DNA from 2 places in the Streptomyces sp. NPDC001204 genome. Region 1 is predicted to be linked to the other one. Evidence: riboswitches for the same ligand, from Rfam matches in the RefSeq annotation. Region 1 holds a riboswitch; the other holds the start of a gene.
The links. Region 1 has a riboswitch for ZMP and ZTP ahead of ACWC91_RS16945 (bifunctional 5,10-methylenetetrahydrofolate dehydrogenase/5,10-methenyltetrahydrofolate cyclohydrolase). Riboswitches for the same ligand answer to the same signal wherever they lie in the genome.
Positions count from the first base shown of each region.

Region 2: linked by a shared signal. The riboswitch ahead of ACWC91_RS02815 (glycine hydroxymethyltransferase) and the one ahead of ACWC91_RS16945 (bifunctional 5,10-methylenetetrahydrofolate dehydrogenase/5,10-methenyltetrahydrofolate cyclohydrolase) in region 1 are both predicted to bind ZMP and ZTP.

Region 1 covers NZ_JBSFJL010000010.1:191,693-199,110, forward strand. Annotated here, with positions in the region: gene ACWC91_RS16940 (glycosyltransferase) at 1-421, opposite strand, end outside; gene ACWC91_RS16945 (bifunctional 5,10-methylenetetrahydrofolate dehydrogenase/5,10-methenyltetrahydrofolate cyclohydrolase) at 522-1,370, opposite strand; ZMP/ZTP riboswitch at 1,391-1,476, opposite strand; gene ACWC91_RS16950 (nuclear transport factor 2 family protein) at 1,710-2,075, opposite strand; gene ACWC91_RS16955 (hypothetical protein) at 2,252-2,482, shown strand; gene ACWC91_RS16960 (S-(hydroxymethyl)mycothiol dehydrogenase) at 2,679-3,764, shown strand; gene ACWC91_RS16965 (MBL fold metallo-hydrolase) at 3,764-4,393, shown strand; gene ACWC91_RS16970 (SDR family oxidoreductase) at 4,576-5,490, shown strand; gene ACWC91_RS16975 (SDR family NAD(P)-dependent oxidoreductase) at 5,636-6,442, shown strand; gene ACWC91_RS16980 (L,D-transpeptidase family protein) at 6,583-7,278, shown strand.
Region 2 covers NZ_JBSFJL010000001.1:611,515-618,932, reverse strand. Annotated here, with positions in the region: gene ACWC91_RS02835 (carboxymuconolactone decarboxylase family protein) at 1-139, opposite strand, end outside; gene pdxR (MocR-like pyridoxine biosynthesis transcription factor PdxR) at 187-1,605, shown strand; gene ACWC91_RS02825 (hypothetical protein) at 1,636-2,490, opposite strand; gene rocD (ornithine--oxo-acid transaminase) at 2,591-3,796, opposite strand; ZMP/ZTP riboswitch at 3,910-3,998, shown strand; gene ACWC91_RS02815 (glycine hydroxymethyltransferase) at 4,029-5,483, shown strand; gene ACWC91_RS02810 (hypothetical protein) at 5,589-6,299, opposite strand; gene ACWC91_RS02805 (hypothetical protein) at 6,352-7,104, opposite strand; gene ACWC91_RS02800 (hypothetical protein) at 7,214-7,418, opposite strand, start outside.

The DNA.
Region 1 (7,418 bases):
GCGGAGGGGCGAACTCCCTTGTGGGGGAGAGGGGTTGCAGATGGGCGCCCACACTGGGCAGGTTCAGCGCCTCGGCGATGGCGTGCCCGACCGGCCCGAGCGAGCCTGCCAGCAGCAGCAGGTCGCTCTTCTCGGCCGCCGCGATCAGATCGTCCGTCATCCGGGCGATGGCCGCGCGCACCAGCCCCACGGCCCGCAGCATTTTGCCCGGGCCGGTGGCGCTGCGGTGGAGTCCCCGGCCGCGCGAGGACTCCAACTCGGCCCGCGGGTCCACCGGCAGCGGGTGGAAACCGAGGCCCGAGCCCGCGACCAGCGGTTCGAAGCATCCGTGCGTGACCAGGGTGACCTCATGACCCGCGAGAGCCAGGCCGTGCCCCAGTCCGGTGAAGGGGGCGACGTCGCCCCGGGATCCCGCCGTCATGATCGCTACGCGCACGACGGCCAGTATGGCCGCGCGGCCGCCCGCCACCGGTGAACGACCCGAGGGGTGTCGCACCCCTGCTCCGGTCCGGGTACGCCGGTCATACCCCGAGCTGCCGGGCGGCGGCCGTGACGGTCTGCTCCAGCAGCGTGGCGATCGTCATCGGGCCCACCCCACCGGGCACCGGAGTGATCAGTGAGGCCCGCTCCGCGGCGGAGTCGAAGTCGACGTCGCCGACGTTGCCCGGGTTGTAGCCCGCGTCGATCACCACGGCGCCGGGCTTGACGTCCTCGCCGCGGATGAGCCGGGGCCGGCCCACCGCGGCGACCACGACGTCCGCCTCGCGCACGGCGGCCGGCAGGTCCGCGGTCCGCGAGTGGCAGTACGTCACCGTCGCGTCCCGGGCGAGCAGCAGCATCCCCACGGGCTTGCCGAGGATCGCGCTGCGGCCCACCACGACGGCACGCCGGCCGCGCAGCTCGACGTCGTACGCGTCCAGCAGCCGCAGGATGCCGCCGGGCGTGCAGGACACGAACCCCGGCAGACCGAAGCTCATCGCGGCGAACGAGGCACAGGTGACCCCGTCGACGTCCTTCTCGGGCGCGATCGCCTCGAACGCGGCCCGCTCGTCGATGTGCTCGCCGACGGGGTGCTGGAGCAGGATGCCGTGCACGGCGGGATCCTTGGACAGCGACCGCAGCGTGTCGACCAGTTCCTCGGTGGTGGTCGCGGCCGGCAGTGCCACATGGCGGGAGTCGATACCGGCCTTGCGGCAGCGGTTCTGCTTCATCCGTACGTAGGTGACGGAGGCGGGGTCCTCACCGACCAGCACGGTCGCCAGACAGGGCGTCGTACCGGTGCGCTCGGTGAGTGCGGCGGCCTTCCGCGCGGTCTCCTCGACGACACGGCGGGCGAGCGCGGTGCCGTCCATCGGACGGGCCTGGGACATGGTCCACTCCTGGGCGTTCGGGGAATTGCCCAGGCGCGCGGCTCACGACTCTGCGTGGACCGCTCCCCGGTGGTGCTCCACCTCAGCGCCAGTCACGGCCCCGCCTCACCCTAACCGACACGGCCCGCCGCGGTCGAAGGCCGCGCACCGCCGTACGGCCCGGACGCGGCCGTGCCGCCCGCAGCAGCGAGCGGAGCGCCGCGGCGGACGCCGGGCGGGACACCGCGGTCGTGGGGCCCGGCAGGCGCGACCGGGCCGAGCGGGACCGGCCCAGGCCGGTGCCGGCCGAGAAGGTCCAGGTCAGACGGGAGCTGACCTGGAATCTCGCGGCTCTCCCGCCTATTCGTCCCATGCCTGGATCAGTATCTGCTCGGCGATCCTGCCGTCGCGCAGCGAGACCATGGACTCCGCGAGGACACGGCCGCCGTCCGCGTACTGGCAGGACTCCACGTACGCCGCATGGTCGCCCTGCACGACGCACTGCTCCAGCCGGTGCGTCATGTCGCGGCCGTAGACGTCCTGGAGCATGGTGCCGATCTCGTCCCGGCCGTGCAGGACCTTGGGGTTGCTGGGCTGGGTGTCGCGGTCGACGATGCGGATCTCCGCGTCGTCCGCGTAGAGCGACAGCAGCGTGTCCGCCGTGTCTCCTTCGATGCCGCGGCGCAGCGTGTCGGTGTCGAAGGCGGGGCTTGCCGAGGTGGACATGACGTGACCTCCTCCGAGGGCCGCGGCCCTTGCGGGTAGCGGGCCGCGGCGGGCCTCACAGTTCGAGACTCCTCCGCCCCGGCGGACGCGGCAAACGCGGTCCGGACGCTGAGCCCGACGGGTGAGCGCGGCCGCGGGCCCGTGTCCGGGCGGGCCCGGACGGCGTTGCCGAGGACATGGTCTGCACTCGACGCATCGTCGTCGCCGCCGGACTCGCCGTCTCGGTCGCGGGCCTGACCGCGCTGCCCGCGAGTGCCCCGTCCGCCGGCAGGTTCCAGCTCCCCGGCCTGCTCGACTCCTCCCCGGGACCGGCGTCCCGGCCGAACGCCGGGCCGAACCGCCCGCGGTCTCCGAACAGCTCTCCGGGGTCGACCGCGTACGCGATCTCGACCAGGCGGGCCGGCTGAACCAGGTCACCGGCCTGGTCCCGCCGGTCTTCGCGCCGGTGCACGCCATCCAGCACTGAGCTTTCGCCCCGCGGGACGGGCACCCGCACCCCGCCCGCCCCGTCCCCGCAGATCAGAGGCCCCCTCGGTGTCCCTTACCGATCAGTCGGACGTAGGGTCGGGGGACGTACACCGCTCGACGGAAGGGACCACCACCATGGCGCAGGAAGTGCGCGGCGTGATCGCACCCGGCAAGAACGAACCGGTGCGGGTCGAGACGATCGTCGTGCCGGATCCGGGGCCGGGAGAGGCCGTCGTGCGGATCCAGGCCTGCGGCGTCTGCCACACCGACCTGCACTACAAGCAGGGCGGAATCAACGACGAGTTCCCGTTCCTGCTCGGCCACGAGGCCGCGGGCGTCGTGGAGTCGGTCGGCGACGACGTCACCGACGTCGCGCCCGGGGACTTCGTCATCCTCAACTGGCGGGCCGTGTGCGGCAAGTGCCGTGCCTGTCTGCGCGGGCGGCCCTGGTACTGCTTCGACACCCACAACGCGCGGCAGCGGATGACCCTGACCGACGGCACCGAACTCTCCCCGGCGCTCGGGATCGGCGCGTTCGCCGAGAAGACCCTGGTGGCGGCCGGTCAGTGCACCAAGGTCGACCCGTCGGTCTCCCCGGCAGTGGCCGGGCTGCTGGGCTGCGGCGTGATGGCCGGCATCGGCGCGGCGATCAACACCGGCAACGTCGGCCGCGGCGACTCGGTCGCCGTCATCGGCTGCGGCGGTGTCGGCGACGCGGCGATCGCCGGTGCGTACCTGGCGGGCGCGGCGAAGGTCATCGCCGTCGACATCGACGACCGCAAGCTGGAGACCGCCCGCACCATGGGCGCCACGCACACGGTCAACTCCAAGGAGAACGACCCGGTCGAGGCCATCCGCGAGCTGACCGGCGGCTTCGGCGCCGACGTCGTCATCGAGGCGGTCGGCCGCCCCGAGACGTACCGGCAGGCCTTCTACGCCCGTGACCTGGCCGGCACGGTCGTCCTGGTCGGCGTGCCGACCCCGGAGATGAAGCTGGAACTGCCGCTGCTGGACGTCTTCGGACGCGGCGGGGCGCTGAAGTCGAGCTGGTACGGCGACTGCCTGCCCTCCCGGGACTTCCCGATGCTCATCGACCTGCACCTGCAAGGACGCCTGCCGCTGGACAAGTTCGTCACCGAGACCATCCAACTGGACGAGGTGGAGAAGGCGTTCGAGCGGATGCACCACGGCGACGTGCTGCGCTCGGTGGTGGTGCTCTGATGGCCGCCCGTATCGAACGCCTCGTCACCTCCGGGCAGTTCAAGCTTGACGGGGGCACCTGGGACGTCGACAACAATGTGTGGATCGTCGGCGACGACCATGAGGCCGTCGTCATCGACGCCGCCCACGACGCCGAGGCCATCGCCGCGGCGGTAGGCGACCGCCGGCTGACGGCCATCGTGTGCACCCACGCCCACAACGACCACGTCAACGCCGCCCCGGCGCTCGCCGACCTCACCGGCGCGACGATCTGGCTGCACGGCGACGACCTGCCGCTGTGGAAGATGACCCACCCGAACCGGGACCCCGACGAGCACCTGGTCGACGGCCAGGTCATCGAGGCGGCCGGCGCCGACCTGAAGGTCCTGCACACGCCCGGCCACGCCCCGGGCGCGATCTGCCTGTACGACCCCGGACTCGGCGTGGTCTTCACCGGCGACACGCTCTTCCAGGGCGGTCCCGGCGCCACCGGCCGCTCCTACTCCCACTTCCCGACGATCATCGACTCGATCCGCGACCGCCTGCTGACGCTGCCGCCCGAGACGAAGGTCCTCACCGGCCACGGCGACCCGACCACCATCGGCGCCGAGGCCCCGCACCTGGAGGAGTGGATCGCCCGCGGGCACTGACGCGGGAGAACCGGGCCGGGAGCCCGGGTGGCGGGCCGCACGAGACCGGAAGGCGCTCGTGCGGCCCGCCCGCGTTTCACCGTCTCCGCGCCGTTTCCCGCGCCGAAAGGCGACAGAAGGTGTCCGGTTTCCCCGGCACCCTCGATGACGGCATCGACGGAAGACGCATCGGGAGGTAGGACATGCCGGGCCCACTGGAAGGCAAGGTCGCGCTGGTCGCGGGGGCGACGCGGGGAGCGGGACGGGGAATCGCGGTGGAGCTCGGCGCGGCCGGCGCCACCGTCTACGTCACCGGACGCACCACCCGCGCCCGCCGCTCCGAGTACGACCGCCCCGAGACCATCGAGGACACCGCCGACCTGGTCACCGCGGCCGGCGGCCACGGCATCGCCGTACCGGCGGACCATCTGGAGCCCGGCCAGGTCCGCGCCCTCGTGGATCGCATCGCGCGCGAGCAGGACCGTCTCGACGTCCTCGTCAACGACATCTGGGGCGCGGAGCACCTCTTCGCGTGGGACACCCCGGTGTGGGAGCACGACCTCGACAAGGGGCTGCGGCTGCTCCGGCTCGCGGTGGAGACACACGCGATCACCAGCCATCACGCCCTGCCGCTGCTGCTGCGTCACCCCGGCGGCCTGGTGGTGGAGATGACCGACGGCACCGCCGAGTACAACCGGGACACCTACCGCGTCAACTTCTTCTACGACCTCGCCAAGGCGTCCGTCCTGCGCATGGCCTTCGCGCTCGGCCACGAACTCGGCCCGCGCGGCGCCACGGCGGTGGCCCTCACCCCCGGCTGGCTGCGCTCGGAGCTGATGCTCGACCACTTCGGGGTCCGGGAGGACAACTGGCGCGAAGCCCTGGACAGCGTCCCGCACTTCGCCATCTCCGAGACCCCGCGCTATGTGGGCCGCGCCGTGGCCGCCCTGGCCGCGGACCCGGACGCGGCCCGCTGGAACGGCCGTTCCCTCTCCAGCGGCGGTCTCGCCCAGGACTACGGCTTCACCGACCTGGACGGCAGCCGCCCCGACGCCTGGCGGTACCTCGTCGAGGTCCAGGACGCGGGCCTGCCCGCCGACCCGACCGGATACCGCTGACGGGGCGCCGCCCGACCACGGCATAGCATCTCCCGCCCCGCCGGCCACGACGCCGACGGGCGTGGGGAGTTGCGGGAGTCGCCGGAGCGAGGACATGCTGCGCGCCGACTGCCCGAGAGGCCCTTCGGGGAAGTAGGTTCGGCGCATGACGGACAGTGGGCGGTTCGGCGGACACGGGGTTCTCATCACCGGCGCGGGCCGGGGCATCGGCGCGGCCACCGCGCGCAGGCTGGCCGAGGAGGGGGCCGGGGTCCTGGTCACGGACCTGGACGGGGACGTGGCGGAGCACACGGCGGCGGCGCTGCGCGAGCGTGGACTCACGGCGCGGGCGCACGCGTTGGACGTCGCGGACCGGGACGCGGTCCAGGCGGCCGTGGACCTGGCCGTCCAGACCTTCGGATCCCTCGACGTCCTGGTCAACTGCGCGGCCCACTGCACGCCCGACACCCCGTTGTTCGAGGACGACCCGGAAGCGGTGTGGGCCCGCGACCTCGACATCACCCTGACCGGCGCCTACCGCTGCTGCCGCGCCGCCCTGCCCCACCTGGCGGCGGGCGGCAGGGGGGCGATCGTCGGCATCGGCTCGGTCAACGGCGTCCAGGACTTCGGCAACCACGGCTACAGCGCGGCGAAGGCGGGGCTGGCCTCGCTCACCCGCACCCTCGCCGGACACGCCGCCTCCCGCGGCGTCCGCGTCAACCTGGTGGTGCCGGGCACGGTCCGCACCTCGGCCTGGGAGGGACGGGAGGCCGAACTCGACCGGGTCCGCGGCCTGTACCCGCTCGGCCGGGTCGGCGAACCGGAGGACATCGCCGCCGCGGTGGCCTTCCTCGCCTCCCGCGACGCGGCCTGGATCACCGGCACCACTCTGACCGTCGACGGGGGCCTCACCGCGGTCAACACCGCTTTCCGCGCGGCGGTTCAGGAGGAGCGGGAGGAGGGGGACACCTGAGCGGACCGCCCGGCCCCGGCCTCGACCGCCGGGCGCGTGTCACCGTTTCGTCTCGGCACGCGCCGCTTCGCAACCGATGTGCCCCGCCATGGGTCTAGGTGTCGGGAAGTACCGGAACGCACCTAGGGGGCAAGGCCGTTATGAGGGACATCGGCAGGCGGGGAGCGGTCGTACTGGGCGTCACGGGGCTGGTGGCGCCGCTCACGCTCGCGCTCGGTACTGCACCGGCGCAGGCGGCGAGTTGCACGACGCAGGCGGGGCCGTACCAGAAGAAGGTGGAGAAGTTTCTCGGGCGGCCGGTGGACGGGCGGCAGTCGGCCGCCGACTGCAAGGCCATCCGGGCCTTCCAGAACAAGCACGGCATCACGCCGAACATCGGCTACGCGGGTTCCGTCACCTGGGGCGTGATGAACCTCATGAACAAGCAGAAGGCCGTCGGCAAGAAGCCCAACAAGAGCGGCAAGTGCCCGGTCAACAAAGGCCGCATCGCCTGCGTCGACCTCACCCTCCAGCTCAGCTGGATCCAGGACGGCAGCCGGCTCGTCTACGGGCCGGTGCCGGTGCGCACGGGACGCAAGGGGTACACGACCCGCACCGGCCTGAAGAAGATCTACTGGCGGGACATCGACCACGTCTCGACCCTGTACAACGTGCCGATGCCCTACAGTCAGTTCTTCGACGGCGGTCAGGCCTTCCACTCCGTCGGCCTGAGCATGTGGAACCCGCCGGGTTCGCACGGCTGCGTCAACATGACGACGAAGGACGCCAAGAAATACTGGTCGCTGCTGAAGAAGGGCGACGACGTGTTCGTCTACGGGCGCAAGCCGGGCACCTGACGGCACGGGCGGGCCGACGCCGCGACCCGTCGGCCGAGTGTGAACTCACGCCGGTGACCTGCCGAATTGACGTGATGAGCAACACGGTCCGATATGTCCGTATCGCTCGTACTTATTCACAGCGCCTTCACGTCGGGCGG
Region 2 (7,418 bases), on a different contig from region 1:
CCGCGTCCAGCCGGACCATCGCCCTGTAGACCTCGGGGGCGTGCTTGGCCCACTGCATACGGGGCTCGTGCTCGGGCGCGTACGCGGGGGCGCCTTCGATGGTGTCCGTGTGTTCGCCGGTGTTCGTCGTCCTAGCCATATGCCCGACCCTATGAGCGAAGCAGCCCAGGAGTATGGTCCATTTCCATGGCGGAATCATGGGCCACTCTCGGCATCGACCTGCATCTGGAACCGGCCGGTCCCGGCGTGCGCCGCGGCCTCACCGACGCCCTGCGCGAGGCGGTCCGCACCGGCCGTCTGGTCCCCGGAACCAGGCTGCCCTCCTCCCGGACCCTCGCCGCCGACCTGGGCATCGCCCGCAACACGGTCGCCGATGCCTACGGCGACCTGGTCGCCGAGGGCTGGCTCACCGCCCGCCAGGGCTCGGGCACGCGTGTGGCCATGGGGGCACCCGCCTCGCCGTTCGGGCCGTCGCCGAGCGCGGACGTCCGGCAGACCGGCGCGGTCCGTCACCCGCGCGAACGCCCCTGCCCCGTCCACGACCTCGTCCCCGGCACCCCGGACCTCGCCTCCTTCCCCCGCACCCAGTGGCTCAAGGCCGCCCGCCGCGCCCTGGCCGCCGCCCCCCACCACGCCCTCGGCTACGGCGACCCGCGCGGCCGGCCCGAACTGCGCACCGCGCTGGCCGGTCATCTCGCCCGGGTCCGGGGCGTCCGCACCGACCCCGACCACCTGCTGGTGTGCGCGGGCTTCTCACACGGGCTGCGGATCCTCGGCACGGTGCTGCGGGCCCGCGGCGTCACCACGGTCGCCGTCGAGTCGTACGGCCTCGACGTGCACTGGGACCTCCTGGCCCGCACGGGCCTGCGCACCCGCCCCCTGCCCTTCGACGAACTCGGCACGGTCACCGGCGAACTGAGCGGCCCCGGAGCGGTCCTGCTCACCCCCGCCCACCAGTTCCCGATGGGCGTGCCCCTGCACCCCGACCGGCGCGCGGCCGTGACGGACTGGGCCCGGCGCACCGGCGGCCTGATCCTGGAGGACGACTACGACGGCGAGTTCCGCTACGACCGCCAGCCCGTCGGCGCGCTCCAGGGACTGGACCCCGACCGCGTGGTCTACCTGGGCACGGCGAGCAAGTCCCTGGCCCCCGGCCTGCGCCTGGCCTGGATGGCGCTGCCCCCGTCCCTCATGGCGGAGGCCACGGCCGCCAAGGGGCCCTCCGACACCTGCGGGGTGCTGGACCAGCTGACGCTCGCGGAGTTCATCACCTCCGGCGCCTACGACCGCCATGTGCGCTCGGCCCGCCTGCGCTACCGCCGCCGCCGCGACACCCTGGTCGAGGCCCTCGCCACCCGCGCGCCCGACGTCCGCCCCACCGGCATCGCCGCCGGACTGCACGCCGTGCTGCGCCTGCCGCCCGGCACCGAAGCCGCGGTGGTCCAGGCGGCCGCCTGGCAGGGCCTCGCCCTCCACGGACTGTCCCGCTTCCGCCACGAGCAGGCCGCCGTGGCACCGCTGGACGCCCTGGTCGTCGGCTACGGCACCCCACCGGACCACGCGTGGGCGGCGGCCCTGGACGCCCTGTGCCGGGTGCTGCCCTGACGACCCGTCGGGCGGCCCGTCGGGCGGTGGTCACCCCTCTTCGGCAGGCACCTTCGCGACCGGTCCTTCCTCGGCCGGCGCCTCCCCGAACCGCGCCAGCGCCAGGGCGCCCGCCACCGCCACCGCGAAGCCGAGCACCGCGAGCCAGGCCAGGCCCTCGCGGGTGCGGTCGCCCAGCCACACCACCCCGATCGCCGCCGGGCCGATCGTCTCGCCGATGACCATGCCCGCGGTGGCCGTGGTCACCGAACCGCGCTGGAGGGCCGAGGTCAGCAGCAGGAAGGCGGCTCCGCCGCCGAGCAGCAGGGCGTAGGCCGCAGGGTTGGTGAACAGCGCCGACGGGGCGAGCGAGTCGATCAGCCGCACCGCCACCTCGACCACGCCGAACCCGAAGCCCGCGCCCAGGCCCAGCAGCAGGGCACGGACGCGTTCGGGCAGGCGGCCGGCGAGCGCTCCGAGCAGCAGCACGGCCAGCGCCGCCCCGAGCATCGCCCACCTCAGCGCCGCCGAGCCGTCCTCGCGGCCCTCCGTGCCCGAGGCCAGCCCCAGCATGGCCAGACCGGCGCAGACGACGCCCACCGCCGACCACTCCACCCCGCTCAGCCGCACCCGCAGCAGCCGGGACGCGGTCACCGCCGTCACCGCGAGGCTGGCGGCGAGGGCCGCGCCGACCACGTAGATCGGCAGTGAGCGCAGGGCCGCGATCTGGAGCAGGAACCCGAGGCCGTCCAGGCCCAGGCCCGCCAGGTACCGCCACTGCCGCACCGCGCGCAGCAGCAGCGCCGCCTCCCCGCCCCCGCCGGTGTCCGCCGCGGCGCGCGCGGCGATGGCCTGGAGAACCGTCGCCGTGCCGAAACACACCGCCGCGCCGAGCGCGCACACCATTCCGAAGAGCACGAAGCGACTTTAGGGGAGCGGTCGATCCGCGCGCCGCCCGATCCGGCCGCACGCACCACCGGCTCCGGCCGGACTCCGCGTCACCCCGCTACGCGCCGAGCACCGCCCGCAGCTGGGCCAGCCCCCAGTCCAGGTCCTCCTTGCCGATCACCAGCGGCGGGGCGATCCGGATCGTCGAGGTGTGGCTGTCCTTCACCAGGACGCCCCGGTCCATCAGCTTCCGGGCGATCTCCCGGCCGGTCCCCAGCGACCGGTCGACGTCCACGCCCGCCCACAGCCCGCGTCCGCGCACCGCCCGCACCCGGCCCGTGCCGGCCAGCCGCTCCAGCTCGCGGTGCAGATGCTCGCCCAGCTCCGCGGCCCGTGCCTGGAACTCGCCCGAGCGCAGCATCGCGATCACCTCCAGCGCCACCGCGCACGCCAGCGGGTTCCCGCCGAACGTCGACCCGTGCTCGCCCGGCCCGAACACGCCGAGCACCTCCCGCGAGGACACCACCGCCGACACCGGCACGATCCCGCCGCCCAGCGCCTTCCCGAGCACGTACACATCCGGCACCACCCCCTCGTGCTCGCACGCGAAGGTACGGCCGGTGCGCCCGAGCCCCGACTGGATCTCGTCGGCGACGAACAGCACGTTGCGCTCCCGTGCCAGCTCCCGCACCGCCGGCAGATAACCGGCCGGCGGCACCAGCACCCCCGCCTCGCCCTGGATCGGCTCGAGCAGCACGGCGACCGTGTTCTCCGTCATCGCCGACCGCATCGCCGTGAGGTCCCCGTACGGCACGATCTCGAAGCCCGGCGTGTACGGCCCGAAGTCCGCCCTGGCCTCCGGGTCGGTGGAGAAGCTGATGATCGTCGTCGTCCGGCCGTGGAAGTTGTTGCCCGCGACCACGATCTTCGCCATCTCCGCGGGCACGCCCTTGACCCGGTAGCCCCACTTCCGGGCCGTCTTCACGGCCGTCTCCACCGCCTCGGTGCCCGTGTTCATCGGGAGCACCGACTCCATTCCGCACAGCTGCGCCAGCTCTTCGCAGAACGCCGCGAACCGGTCGTGGTGGAAGGCCCGCGAGGTCAGTGTCACCCGCTCCAGCTGCGCCTCGGCCGCCTCGATCAGCCGCCGGTTGCGGTGCCCGAAGTTCAGCGCCGAGTAGCCGGCCAGCAGATCGAGGTACCGGCGGCCCTCCACGTCCGTCATCCACGCGCCCTCCGCCGTGGCGATCACCACGGGCAGCGGGTGGTAGATGTGCGCACTGTGGGCGTCGGCGGTGGCGATGAGGTCTTCCGTGGCGGTCACGGCGGCTCCCGAGGACGAGGGTCGCCTCCCGGGGAGGGGAGGTTGTCCTCCTTCCTATCCTCGCTCGCATGGCGGACGCGGGAACTGCGCCGTGGGGTGCGCCCGGTAGGCTGACGACGGGCCGTGACTGGCGCGCTGGGATGGGACCGACCATCGGGGAGCGGCCCGAGCGGAAAGTGTGCCGTGCGCCTGGGCCGTAACGTGAACGCCGACGCCACGTCCGGAGGTCCCGATGCCTGAGAACACCGCGCCCCTGTCCAACGAGTCCACCGCCTTCCGCGCCGCCCTCGACGTGATCCGCGCCGTCGAGCCGCGCGTGGCCGACGCCATCGGCCAGGAGGTCGCCGACCAGCGCGAGATGCTCAAGCTGATCGCCTCCGAGAACTACGCCTCCCCGGCCACCCTGCTGGCCATGGGTAACTGGTTCAGCGACAAGTACGCCGAGGGCACCATCGGCCGCCGCTTCTACGCCGGCTGCCGCAACGTCGACACCGTCGAGTCGCTGGCCGCCGAGCACGCCAAGGAACTCTTCGGCGCCCGCCACGCCTACGTCCAGCCGCACTCCGGCATCGACGCCAACCTCGTCGCCTTCTGGGCCGTCCTCGCCCAGCGCGTGGAGGCCCCCGCCCTGGAGAAGGCCGGGGTCCGCCAGGTCAACGACCTCTCCGAGGCGGACTGGGCCGAACTGCGCCAGGCCTTCGGCAACCAGCGCATGCTCGGCATGTCCCTGGACGCCGGCGGACACCTCACCCACGGCTTCCGCCCGAACATCTCCGGGAAGATGTTCGACCAGCGCTCCTACGGCACCGACCCGGCCACGGGCCTCCTCGACTACGAGGCCCTGCGCGCCTCCGCCCGCGAGTTCGAGCCGCTGATCATCGTCGCGGGCTACTCCGCCTACCCGCGCCTGGTGAACTTCCGCATCATGCGCGAGATCGCCGACGAGGTGGGCGCCACGCTCATGGTCGACATGGCCCACTTCGCGGGCCTGGTCGCCGGCAAGGTCCTCACCGGCGACTTCGACCCGGTCCCGCACGCGCAGATCGTCACCACCACCACCCACAAGTCCCTGCGCGGCCCGCGCGGCGGCATGGTCCTGTGCGACGACTCCCTCAAGGACCAGGTCGACCGGGGCTGCCCGATGGTCCTCGGCGGCCCCCTTCCGCACGTCATGGCCGCCAAGGCGGTCGCCCTGGCCGAGGCCCGGCAGCCCTCCTTCCAGGATTACGCCCAGCGCATCGTCGACAACTCCCGTGCCCTGGCCGAGGGCCTGACGCGCCGGGGGGTCACCCTTGTCACCGGCGGCACCGACAACCACCTCAACCTGATCGACGTCGCCTCCTCCTACGGCCTCACCGGCCGCCAGGCCGAGGCCGCCCTGCTCGAGTCCGGCATCGTCACCAACCGCAACGCGATCCCGGCCGACCCCAACGGCGCCTGGTACACCTCCGGCATCCGCATCGGAACCCCCGCGCTGACCACCCGTGGTCTGGGCACCGCCGAGATGGACGAGGTCGCCGGCCTGATCGACCGCGTCCTGACGGCCACCGAGCCCGGCACCACCGGCAAGGGCACCCCGTCCAAGGCCCAGCACGTCCTCGACCCGAAGATCGCGGACGAGATCTCCCACCGGGCCACGGACCTCGTCGCGGGCTTCCCCCTCTACCCGGAGATCGACCTCGGCTGATCCGTCCCCGCACGGGACTCACAAGTCACAGGGCTCACAGAACACGGGGACTCACAGGGCACAGGGCCCAGGACGCACAGGGCACAGGGCTCACAAGTCACAGGCTCACAGTTCGATCAGCTCCTGTCGTGGTTCCTCCCGCGGCGGCCCGGCACCGCGCCGGGCCGCCGCGCGGCATATCAGCAGCGTGCCGCCGGCCCCGGCGGCCAGCCCGCCGGCCGCCCACCACAATTGATCACCCCGGCCGCCCGGACTGCCGCCCGGAGCATTGCCGGACGGCGCACCGTCCGTGTCACCCAGCAACCCCGTGCGGGCCAGCCGCTCGTACAGGTCCCGCGACGTCCGGTGCCAGCGGATGTCGTCGTCCTCCACGTCCGGGGCCAGGTCCGAGCGCACCCACGGTGTGCCGTCCTCCGCCACGATCAACTGGTCCTGCCGCTCCACGGCCACATCCCCTCCCGGTGGCCTGCTCGTCACCGGCCACCCCCCGACTCCGGTCAGCCCCCACACCACGGTCACCCGCACCCCTGGATGCCGCCCCTGTGCCCAGGCGTCCGGCACCGGCTCCGTCCCCGTGTACGCCGGGCGCAGCAACTCCCGGAGCAGGGCGAAGTCGCGATCGCCCACGCGCAACGCCCTGGTCCGCCCCGAGCCGCCCGCGACGACCAGGGCCACATCGGGCGCCCGCGGCGCACCGCCCCCGTCCGCGGCCGCCGCGACCGGCGACACCCCGCACAGCAGCACCCCCACTCCGACCACCGCCACCGCCAGCACCGGGATCAGCCATGGCGCCGAGCGCCCGCCGCGCAGTGCCATCCGACCGCCCCCTCCGTCCTCCCACGCACGTCTCTCGTCCTCGGCACGCGCCCTACACGTCCCGCAACTCCTGCCGGGGCCCCTGGTCCCGCTCCCGCCGCAGGCGGTCGAGCGGAAGCCTCGAAGCGAAGGGCCGCAGCACCAGCGCGAGCACCGCCCCGCCCGCCGCACCCGGTATCGCCCACCACCAGTCGGCGCCGTCGCCACGCGCGGCCGGCACACTCACCCGCACCGTCTGCGTCCCCTCGTCCGCGTCGGGTCCGGTGGCGTCCGGCGTAGTGGTCTCCGGCGCGGCCGTCTCCGCCTGCCACGGCGCCGGGAAGATACCGGTGTACCCCTGGCTCGAGGCCGGGGCCTTGCCCATCACGCCCAGCTTCGCGAGCAGGGCACGCAGCCGGGCCGGCTGCTCGGCACGGTGCCAGTAGCCGTTCATGGACTCGGGCACGTTCGCCGCCGTGTGGATCCAGACGGCGCTTTCGCCGGTCACCGGGAAGACCCGGTCGAGTCGCCACGGTGATATGTCGTGCGCCAGCCAGGTCACGTTGATCTGCCGGGCATGGACCAGGTCGGCCTCGGGCGGCTTGTCGCGGCTGCCCGAGCCCGCCGGGCCCAGGAGCCTCTCCAACTGCCCGTACTCCTTCGCGGAGTAGTACAGCGCGCCGGCCTCCCCGCTCTGCGGAGAGGTCACCAGCACACTGGTCGGACCGCCCGCCGCCGCGGAGGACGCGCCCCACACCATCACGGCGAGCACCGTCGTCAACGCGCCCATGAGCGCGGTCAGTTCACGAACCCTCCACCTGCCCATCCGAACCCCCACCGGCCGAATCCGGCGCGGCCCGCCCCGGGCCGCGCATCACTTCTGGTACACCGCCCGGCCGGCCCGGGTTCCCACCCCGCGTCACCAACCTGTCCGGTCAGGTTCGCCTAGCCGAAGGCCGCCCGGAAGTCCCGGACTCCAGCACGTCCGACCGGGCGATCCGCGTCGCGCGCGCCTTCGACGCCACTCCCTCCAGCCGGAGCGTCACGGCGTCGTCGCCCCTCCCGCGCATCCACAGCAGGGTCGGACCGGCGGTTCGCTCGCTCCGGGTGAAGCGGTGGCCGTCGGCGTCCATCAGCCAG